Linked DNA regions of Luteolibacter yonseiensis. The protein of the gene in region 2 binds, or shares a complex with, the protein of the main gene of each other region. Links are inferred from orthologs where the notes say so. Each region holds a gene or a part of one and is shown on either strand. Other genes may lie near its edges.

Region 1 (4,609 bases), on a different replicon or contig from region 2:
CAAGCACAAGATGGACTCCAAGCTCATCAACCCGGCGAACAAGCGGAAATTCACCGTGATCGTCGTCGGTTCCGGCCTCGCCGGTGGCGCGGCCGCCGCCTCGCTCGCGGAAATGGGCTATCAGGTGAAGTGCTTCTGCTACCAGGACAGCCCCCGCCGCGCCCACTCCATCGCCGCGCAGGGGGGCATCAACGCTTCCAAAAACTACCAGAATGACGGCGACTCCGTGCGCCGCCTGTTCTACGACACCATCAAGGGCGGCGACTTCCGCGCGCGTGAGGGCAACGTCTACCGCCTCGCCGAGGTCTCGGGCAACATCATCGACCAATGCGTCGCGCAAGGGGTGCCGTTCGCCCGCGAATACGGCGGCCTGCTCGACAACCGCTCCTTCGGCGGCTCGCAGGTTTCCCGGACGTTCTACGCCCGCGGCCAGACCGGGCAGCAGCTTCTCATCGGCTGCTACCAGGCGCTCGAAAAGGAGATCCACAAGGGTGGCGTGAAAATGTATCCCCGCACCGAGATGCTGGACGTGGTGCTCGTCAACGGCCACGCCAAGGGCATCGTCGTGCGCGACATGGTGACGGGAGAAATCTCCTCGCACGCCGGAGACGCCGTCATCCTGGCCACCGGTGGCTACGGCAACGTCTTCTTCCTCTCCACGAACGCGATGGGCTGCAACGTCACCGGCGCATGGCGCGCCGCACGGCGGGGCGCTTTCTTCGCGAACCCGTGTTACACCCAGATCCACCCGACCTGCATTCCCGTGAGCGGCGACTACCAGTCCAAGCTCACCCTGATGTCCGAGTCACTCCGCAACGACGGCCGCATCTGGGCGCCGAAATCCCGCGAGATCGCGGAGAAGATCCGCAAGAAGACCCTCACTCCCGCCGACGTCGCTGAAGATGACCGGGACTATTTCCTCGAACGCAAATACCCGTCCTTCGGAAACCTCGCACCGCGTGACATCTCCTCCCGCGCCGCAAAGGAAGCCTGTGACGACGGTCGCGGCGTGGCCCCCACCGGGCTCGGTGTTTACCTCGACTTCCGCGATGCCACCAAGCGCCTCGGTGAGGCGACGATCCGCGCCCGCTACGGCAACCTTTTCCAGATGTATGACAAGATCGCCGGAGAGGATCCTTACAAGGGTCCCATGATGATCTACCCCGCCGTCCACTACACGATGGGCGGCCTTTGGGTCGATTACAACCTGATGTCAAACGTCCCCGGCCTGCACGTCCTCGGCGAGGCGAATTTCTCCGACCACGGCGCGAACCGTCTCGGAGCCTCCGCACTGATGCAGGGTCTGGCCGACGGCTACTTCGTCATTCCTACGACCATCGCGAACTACCTCGTCACCCAGAAGCCCGGCACCTTCAACACCTCGATGCCCGAGTTCAAACAAACCGAGGCGGAAACCAAGGAACGGGTCAACAAACTCCTCAACATCAATGGCAAACGCACCGTTGATTCCTTCCACCGCGAGCTCGGCATGACGATGTGGAACAAGTGTGGCATGGCGCGCGATCGTGAGGGACTTACCGAGGCGCTTGAGAAGATCCCACAGATCCGCGAGGAATTCTGGCAGAATGTCCGCATTCCCGGCTCCGGTGCGAATGTGAACATGGAACTCGAAAAGGCCGGACGCGTCGCCGACTTCCTCGAATTCGCGGAAGTCATGTGCTACGACGCCCGTGACCGCGAGGAATCCTGCGGCGGCCACTTCCGCAGCGAGCACCAGTTCTTCGAAACCGACCCCGAGGTCATCTCCGGCAGCACACAGGCCGGCGAGGCCAAGCGCCATGACGAGCACTTCTCACACGTCTCCGCCTGGCAATACAACGGCGACTCGGCCCCGACCCTGCACAAGGAACCACTGGTTTACGAAAGTGTGAAGGCGTCGATCCGGAGCTACGCTTGAACGGAGCGCGGAATTCATTCCGCCTCCCGTGTCCGTCCGCGCTGAAGTGGACGGACACTTTTGTTCATTTGTAAATTCCAACGGGCCAGGAACAGTCCTCCAAGCACTCGCCGGGCAAGTCCATGCCCAGTGCCGGTTCGGGCAGCCCAACCTATTGGACTTCCAGGCAGACACTCAGATCCCCAGGAAATTCCTGATCAATCTCAGTCCGGTTTCCTGGCTTTTTTCCGGGTGGAACTGGCAGGCGAAGAGATTCCCCCGCTCCACCGCTCCGGCGAAGGTCTGGGTGCCGTAGGTGGTCCGGGCGACGATGTCATCCGGCGCGGCGGGTTCGGGGAAATAAGAGTGGATATAGTAGAAATAAGGATCTGCGCCGAGTCCTTGCCAGACGCGGGTGTCTCCACGTGTGCCGGCGGCTGAGTTCCAGCCCATGTGCGGGATCTTCAAGCCGGGCTCGTCATGGAAACGGCGGACCGTACCGGGGAGAACGCCCAGTCCGCAGACTTCGGGAGCTTCCTCGCTGTTGTCAAAGAGGATCTGATAACCGACGCAGATGCCGAAATACGGACGGTCCTCACCGATCCAGTTTTTCAGAAACGAAGCGAGGCCGCGCTCTTCGAGACGCCGCATGGTGTCGCCGAATTCGCCTTGGCCGGGCAACAGGAGGTGCGTGACGTCGCCAACCTGTTCGGGACTGGCGATGATGACGGGGTCCTGGCCAAGCGAACGCAACGCATTGGCGACGCTGCGGAGATTTCCGCCGCCGTAGTCGATGATGCCGGTTTTCACAGTGCCTCCTTGGTGCTGGGAATGCCTTTCACACGCGGGTCTTTTTCACAGGCGTCCCGCAAGGCGCGGGCGAGGCCTTTGAAAATCGCTTCGGCGATGTGGTGGCCGTCGCGGCCGTACAACAGCTCGACGTGGATGTTCGCGCGCAGGTTTGAGGAAACGGCACGGCAGAATTCCTCCACAAGGGTGAATGGCATGTTCGGCGCGGACGCGGTTCCGGCAGGAGCACGGAATTCCAGGTGCGGGCGGTTGCTCAGGTCCACAACCACACGGGCGAGTGTCTCGTCCATCGGCAGATAACAGCAACCGTAGCGGCGGATGCCTTCCTTGGTGCCAAGCGCCTCCCGGATGCAGTCACCGATCACGATGCCGGTGTCCTCGATGGTGTGATGCGAGTCCACCTCGATGTCGCCAACGGTTTTCACATTGAGGTCGAACAGGCCGTGTTTCGAAAACAGCGTGAGCATGTGGTCGAAAAACGGGACGCCGGTGTCGATTTTGGAAACTCCCGAGCCATCGATGTCGATGGACAGCTCGATGGAGGTCTCCGCGGTCTTGCGGCTGCGGCTGGCGGTGCGTGGTGTGGACATGAATGCTGGAAAATCAGGAAAAAGTCACTTCCTGCCCTTTGCCTGGGCGTCGAGCGGAGCGAGATAGCGCACGGGAACGAGAGCGGTCTTTGCGGCACTCATGGCGGCGGAGACCGCCGCGGCGTTCGCATCGCTGTTCACGACGTTGTAAACCTGGCGGTAAGCCGAGCCACCGTCGGTGGCGATGACGGTCTTGACCGCGGCAAGCCGGGTAAGTTCGGTGGTGCAGAATTTGTCAAATTCATCCAGTGAAGCCTTGTGATAGGGGCTGGGAGTGATCCATTTTTCCTTCGCTTCCTTCTCGGCCTTGTAGTTGGCATCGATGGCCGCATCCTCCTCCTTGATGGCGAGATCCGTCGCTGTCCGGGCATCGCCGGCCATTTGTTGCAACGCCGCCTCACGCTTTTTCAAACGTGCGGGCAGCGTGGCCAATCCCTGTTTGGCCTCCGCCTGCTGGCTTTGGATAACCTTCACGATGAGAGGTTGCAGATCCGCATAGGCCAGGCTGGTGCGGAAATCACGGTCGAATTCGGAAAACTGGCGGAGAGCGGGGATATAGCGTCCGGCTTCCACGAGGCGGCGGATCTTCGCTTCCTGAATGCGGGCGTCGAGATCATAGGCGTTTTGTTTGAAATCGTCTTGGGAAATGATCTTTCCGTCGAACTTGATGCCTCCCGCGCTGATTTGGACGAACTCGGCCTTGAGAGTCTCGAGAGCGCTCTTCACCTCGGTGGTCTTGGTCCCGACAGGATAGGTCTTGAGGAACTTTTCCAGACTGGAGATCTTCACCTGATACTCTTCCGCCGTCATGAGGTCCGGGGTGGGTGCCAGCTTGCCGAGGGCTTCGAAAGCCTTGAGGTCCGGCTGTTCGCGGCTGATCTTGACGACGTCCGATTTGAGCACCCGCTTTTCGTCCCGGATGCTCTTGGTCACTTGTGCGTCCACCACATAAGTATCTCCCTCCTCGCTGAGGATCTTGCCTTCAAACGTGCTCCCATCCTTGAGTGTGAAGGTTTCAGCGAAACAAGGAAGGGCCAGGGTGGCGCAACAGACTGCGGCAAGGGAAAATTTTGATTTCATTGATGGGTGTTTTTTCGAGTGGCTGCTCCGGAGAGGGTTCATGATTTTTCCGGCAAGGGCAAGAGCGCTTCTTCCAAAGCCGCGGGTGTGGAAACCACGCGGGTCTGCCCTCCGGACAGGATGACCATAGCAGCTCCGGCGGGAACTTCATCCCGTGATTTCGCAGGACGCTTCTGGACCATGCGTGGAGAAATGCGTTCGGTGGCGAGTTTCATTTCGGGCGAGAGATCCG
Region 2 (4,474 bases):
CACCCGACAACCTCCCCGCCGCCATGCAGCACGAGAAAATCCCGTATGCGATCGGCGCGAGCCATGGTGCCGCCCCGGACACCGTGCTGCTGTAAACAGCGCTCCAGTCCATCATGACCCCCTCGGTGAAGAGGGCCATGCAAGCGAGTATCCCGATTTTCAGCAATTTGCCGTTGGGAAATTTGAATCCCCCTCCTGTTTTGGAAGGCGCCTTGTCCCCGGCCAACAGGCTGCCCGCGCTGGAAACGACCACCAGGATCATCGCGGCGGATACGGTCAGGGCGATCGGAACCGCTCCCGCGCCCAGTCTCAGGGCAAAACCCACCGCCAGCGCGGCAAGCAGTCCGCCGATGCTCCAAAGCGCCTGGAAGGTGGCGATGATGGGCTTGCCGACCGAGTTCTCGATCGCGATGCCCTGCGCGTTCACCGAAACATCGAACGCGCCCTTGAACGCGCCGAAAAGGGTCGCGGCGGCGACAAATGTCGGGAAACCCGGTGCGATGGCCAGCAGGACGAGCGCGATGCAGAATCCGGGAGCGAGGAAGTTCAGGTTCGCCCGGCTGCCACGGCGCGCGATGGATTGTCCGGCAACGGGCATCGAGACGATGGCTCCGATGACCATGCCGAGCAGCGCGATGCTGAGATCCGCCTCCGTCAGCCCGAATTTCGATTTGAACGACGGAATCAACGTGGCCCAGGTGCCGAAGATCATCCCGTCCACGAGGAAGAACAATGACGCGGCGATGCGTGGCCTGGAGGAAACAGCCGGTCCGCATCCTGCGGACAAACCGGCCTCATCTGCGGTGGTTTCGTTCACGCGCTCATCCTCCCTCATCCGTTGAAATTCTTCCAATGGCATTATTTCATCGATGTGATAACCTCTGGTTATGGACATCCGAGAACTCCGATCCTTCGTCCTCCTGGCCGGACAGCTGAATTTCGGCAAGGCGTCGCGGCTGTTGAACCTCAGCCAGCCGGCCCTCACCAAGCAGATCCGCCGCATGGAGGAGGATCTCGGCGGACGGCTTTTCGTGCGGGGAAAACAGGGAACCGCGCTGAGCCCGTTGGGAACGCAGTTCTTGCGGGAAGCGAAAACCACCCTGCAGTCGTTCGACGAACTGGTTGACCGGGGACAGCGCCTGGCCACCGGCGAGGCGGGGCAGCTCAACCTCGGTTTCGGATTCCACACCTTTGAGCTCGTCCCCCGGTTGATCGTGAAGTTGCGTGAAATGGCCCCGGAGATCGATGTGAGCCTGAAGGACATGTCCACGGCGGAGCAACTGGCGGCGCTGGCCTCCGGAAAACTGGATCTTGGTTTCGTCCGGCTGCCGGTGTCCAAGGATCTCAAAACCCTGCCCGCCGTCACGGACCGGCTGGCCTTGGTCTCATCCTCGCTCTCCTCTCTTCCCGCGAACCTGAAACTCGCGGATTGCCGGAACGAACCATTCGTCGCCATTTCCGAAGAGCGTTCGCCGGGATTCCGCACCCACATGCTCCAGCTTTGCGCGAAGCACGGCTTCCAGCCCAGGGTCATCCAGCAGGTGCCGGAATTCATGACCGCGATCGCGCTGGTCCGGGCCGGATTGGGCGTCGCGATCATTCCCGAATCCTTCTGGAGCGCCCGCTTCGAAGGCATGAGGCTGCACCGGCTGAAGGACAAGGAAGCCGCATGGTCGGTGAGCGCGGCATGGAACGCGGGCGACACCAACCCGGCGCTGCTGCGGTTCCTCACCCTGTTGCGTGAGGATCTGAAACGGCAGAAATGACAAAGCCCGGCGTTTTACTTGCCTCACCGTGCTGGCTTGCCATGGTTCCCGCGTGCTTGCGAAACGAATCATCCCCTGCCTGGACGTGACCGATGGCCGCGTGGTCAAAGGCGTGAACTTTGTGGACCTCATCGACGCCGGTGATCCGGTGGAATGCGCCATCGCCTACAATCTCCAGCAGGCTGACGAACTCGTCTTTCTCGACATCACCGCGTCCTCCGACAACCGCAACACGATGGTGGACGTCGTCCGCCGCACGGCGGAAAAATGTTTCATCCCGCTCACCGTGGGGGGCGGCATCCGCAGTGTGGAGAACATGCGGGAAATGTTGCTCGCGGGCGCGGACAAGGTCGGCGTGAACACTTCCGCCGTGACGAATCCATCGCTTGTCGATGCCGGGGCGAAAGCCTTCGGCAGCCAGTGCATCGTCGTCGCCATCGACGCGAAACGCGAAGGCCCCGGCAAATGGGGTGTCTACACCCACGGCGGCCGCAAGCCGGTCGGCCTCGACGCCGTCGAGTGGGCCAAGGAGGTCTGGCGGCGTGGTGCGGGTGAGATCCTCCTCACCAGCATGGACTCGGACGGCACCCAGGCCGGCTACGACATCGAGCTGACCGCCGCGGTTTCCTCGGCCATCGGCATCCCGGTCATCGCCAGCGGCGGCGCGGGAAATCTCGACCACATGGTGGACGTGCTGGACGCCGGCAAGGCGGACGCGGTGCTGGCAGCCAGCATTTTCCACTTCAAGAAGCACACGATCGCCGAGGCGAAACAACACTTCGCCGAGCGCGGCGTGCCGGTGAGGCCCTACGTCTGACATGACCCTCACGCCGGGCCCGTGGACCGGGCGATGAGCAGCATCGCGTCCAGTTCGGTGACGATCCGGACGAGCTGGGGATAAGTCCAAGGTTCGCGGAAACGCTCGCCATCGAGGTGGTCGGGTTCGATTTCCGGCAGATGGAAATTTTTCAACTCCTCTGCGGCGGAGTCGATCCGGACGGAGGGTTTGCCCGTTGTTTCCGTCTCGATGAGCGCCTGGAACGCGGCGTCCGCCATGAGGGTGAAATGGGCGAGCATCTCGGGATGGCGCGTTTTCTGATCGTTCAGATGGAGGGCGATCACGGTAAGGGCATTGGTGATGCGCTGGTTTCCATTCGCAAGGGCGGCGGCCTGGCGGAGTCCGTCGCGGCGGTTTTTCGGATCGCCGTTCATGCGTTTCAGTGAGGAAAAAGCCTCGCTGTTGGCGTTCTCCACGGCCTGGCGCGCCTGGTGGAGCTCATCATCATCCGGACCACCATCCTTGAGACGGAAGGCGATGAGGCTGAGGTAGGCGAAATTCGATTCCATCGACTTCGCCAGAATGCCCGGAAACCGGTCACGCTCCCATTCGGGCCAGAAGATCAGCGCGGCGACCAACGATAGGAATCCGCCTGCAAAAGTGCTGCCCATCCGCTCGAGGGTGAATGCCAGGGTGACCGGGTGATGGGACTCCGTGAGCAGCACCACCATCAGGGTGATGAATACCACGGCCACGGCGTAGTTCCGTTTCACGAAATACCCGAAAGCGAAGATCGTGATGCCGATGGCCACGAACAACACCGGAAGCGGTGGATGAAGCCACAGCAGGCTGCTGGCGATGAGACCTCCTGCAAGCGTGCCGAGAACCCGTTGCGCGGCTTTTTCCCGCGTGGAACCGAAGTCCGGCTGCAACACGACCAGCATCGTGAACGGCAGCCAGTAACCATGCGGGAATCCGCTCCACTTGAAAAAAACCACACCGATGATGCTCAGCAGGATCGCCCGGACCGTGTGCCGGACCAACGCGGGTTCGAGGCGTTTTGAAAAATTCAGAATCGCTCCGAGCGGTCGCAAGGTCAGCGTGCCGAGGTCGAAAAGCTCCAGTGAAAACGCCGCCCGCTCCAGCGTCGTACGCTCCAAGGTCGCCTGCAGAGCCTCCCGCACGATCGGCAGTTGCTCCTCGATCTGGCTCAGGATTTCAACCAGTTGGGAGCTGGCCGTCGAATCGCCGAATTGAGAAGCCACCCGCGTCCGCGCGACGGCAAGCAAGGTTTCCAGACGTTTCATCCGCACTTCGAACGACTCCCAGTAGGACGGTTGTCCGGAAACCACCGCAAGCGCGACGGTCCGGGCGGTGTTCGCCAGCGATGACAGGACAGGGGTCAGTCCCGCCTCGAACGAGGCATGTCCCGGACATTTCTCGAAGTTTTCCAGGGCCGTCCGGAACGCGATGATCCGCAAGGAAAGCCGCGCCGCAGCCAGGTTCAGCAGTTCCAGATGCCGCAGCACCTTGCCGGAATGGCGCTTGGACGCGTGCAAGGTCGCTTGGGCATCGTTCAGCGAGGCACGCAGGGTGATTTCCCTGTCCCGGATCGTTTGTGCGTCGCCCCGCGTCTCGGGAGACATCACCTCCAGCAATTCCGCCAGCGCGATCCAACTGTCCCCCACCGTCCGTCGCAGCGGATGCTGGGGATGGATCGGCCACAGCGAAACCTGCAGCATCACCCCCAGCAACCCGCCGCAGAACGTTGCCAACGCGGGGTGGTGGGCCTGTGCCGTCGGAGCGTCCGGTGCGAGTGAGACGAAAAACAACAACCCGCTCGAGACCGCCAGACCCGGGCCATAGTCCGAGCTCAGATGCCGCCACACTCCACCGCCCATCACGACCAGCGCCGTGGCCGGCAGCGCGA

The links. The genes of interacting proteins can lie anywhere in the genome.
Region 1: the proteins of hisF (region 2) and hisH are in contact, whole or in part, in a crystal structure (PDB 6RU0), measured with the Thermotoga maritima proteins. The link is inferred for Luteolibacter yonseiensis from one-to-one orthologs. Residues at the interface, in WP_004080486.1 of Thermotoga maritima: Met1, Leu2, Ala3, Arg5, Ser40, Glu41, Asp45, Glu46, Ala70, Glu71, Ile73, Asp74, Ile75, Pro76, Phe77, Asp98, Lys99, Ser122, Gln123, Glu161, Thr195, Leu196, Asn247, Arg249, Glu251; in WP_004080484.1 of Thermotoga maritima: Asn15, Arg18, Arg22, Arg117, Leu118, Pro119, His120, Met121, Gly122, Trp123, Asn124, Asn134, Gly135, Tyr136, Tyr138, Val140, Tyr158, Glu180, Lys181, Ser182, Ser183, Lys184, Ile185.

Annotation. Positions count from the first base shown.
Region 1 is NZ_JAENIK010000012.1:966,427-971,035, forward strand. What follows is about bases 901-3,853. They hold hisH (imidazole glycerol phosphate synthase subunit HisH), read right to left. Parts: upstream 2,708-3,853; coding sequence 2,093-2,707; downstream 901-2,092. Other genes in these bases: JIN84_RS19775 (fumarate reductase/succinate dehydrogenase flavoprotein subunit), read left to right, coding at 901-1,918; hisB (imidazoleglycerol-phosphate dehydratase HisB), read right to left, coding at 2,704-3,297; JIN84_RS19790 (PTPDL family protein), read right to left, coding at 3,322-3,853. Outside these bases: more of JIN84_RS19775, read left to right, coding at 1-900; more of JIN84_RS19790, read right to left, coding at 3,854-4,377; JIN84_RS19795 (DUF255 domain-containing protein), read right to left, coding at 4,416-4,609. UniProt on the Escherichia coli protein: IGPS catalyzes the conversion of PRFAR and glutamine to IGP, AICAR and glutamate. The HisH subunit catalyzes the hydrolysis of glutamine to glutamate and ammonia as part of the synthesis of IGP and AICAR.
Region 2 is NZ_JAENIK010000011.1:301,966-306,439, reverse strand. What follows is about bases 883-3,700. They hold hisF (imidazole glycerol phosphate synthase subunit HisF), read left to right. Parts: upstream 883-1,818; coding sequence 1,819-2,583; downstream 2,584-3,700. Other genes in these bases: JIN84_RS10955 (FUSC family protein), read right to left, coding at 2,592-3,700; JIN84_RS10965 (LysR family transcriptional regulator), read left to right, coding at 888-1,766. In the rest of the region: JIN84_RS10970 (MFS transporter), read right to left, coding at 1-835; more of JIN84_RS10955, read right to left, coding at 3,701-4,474.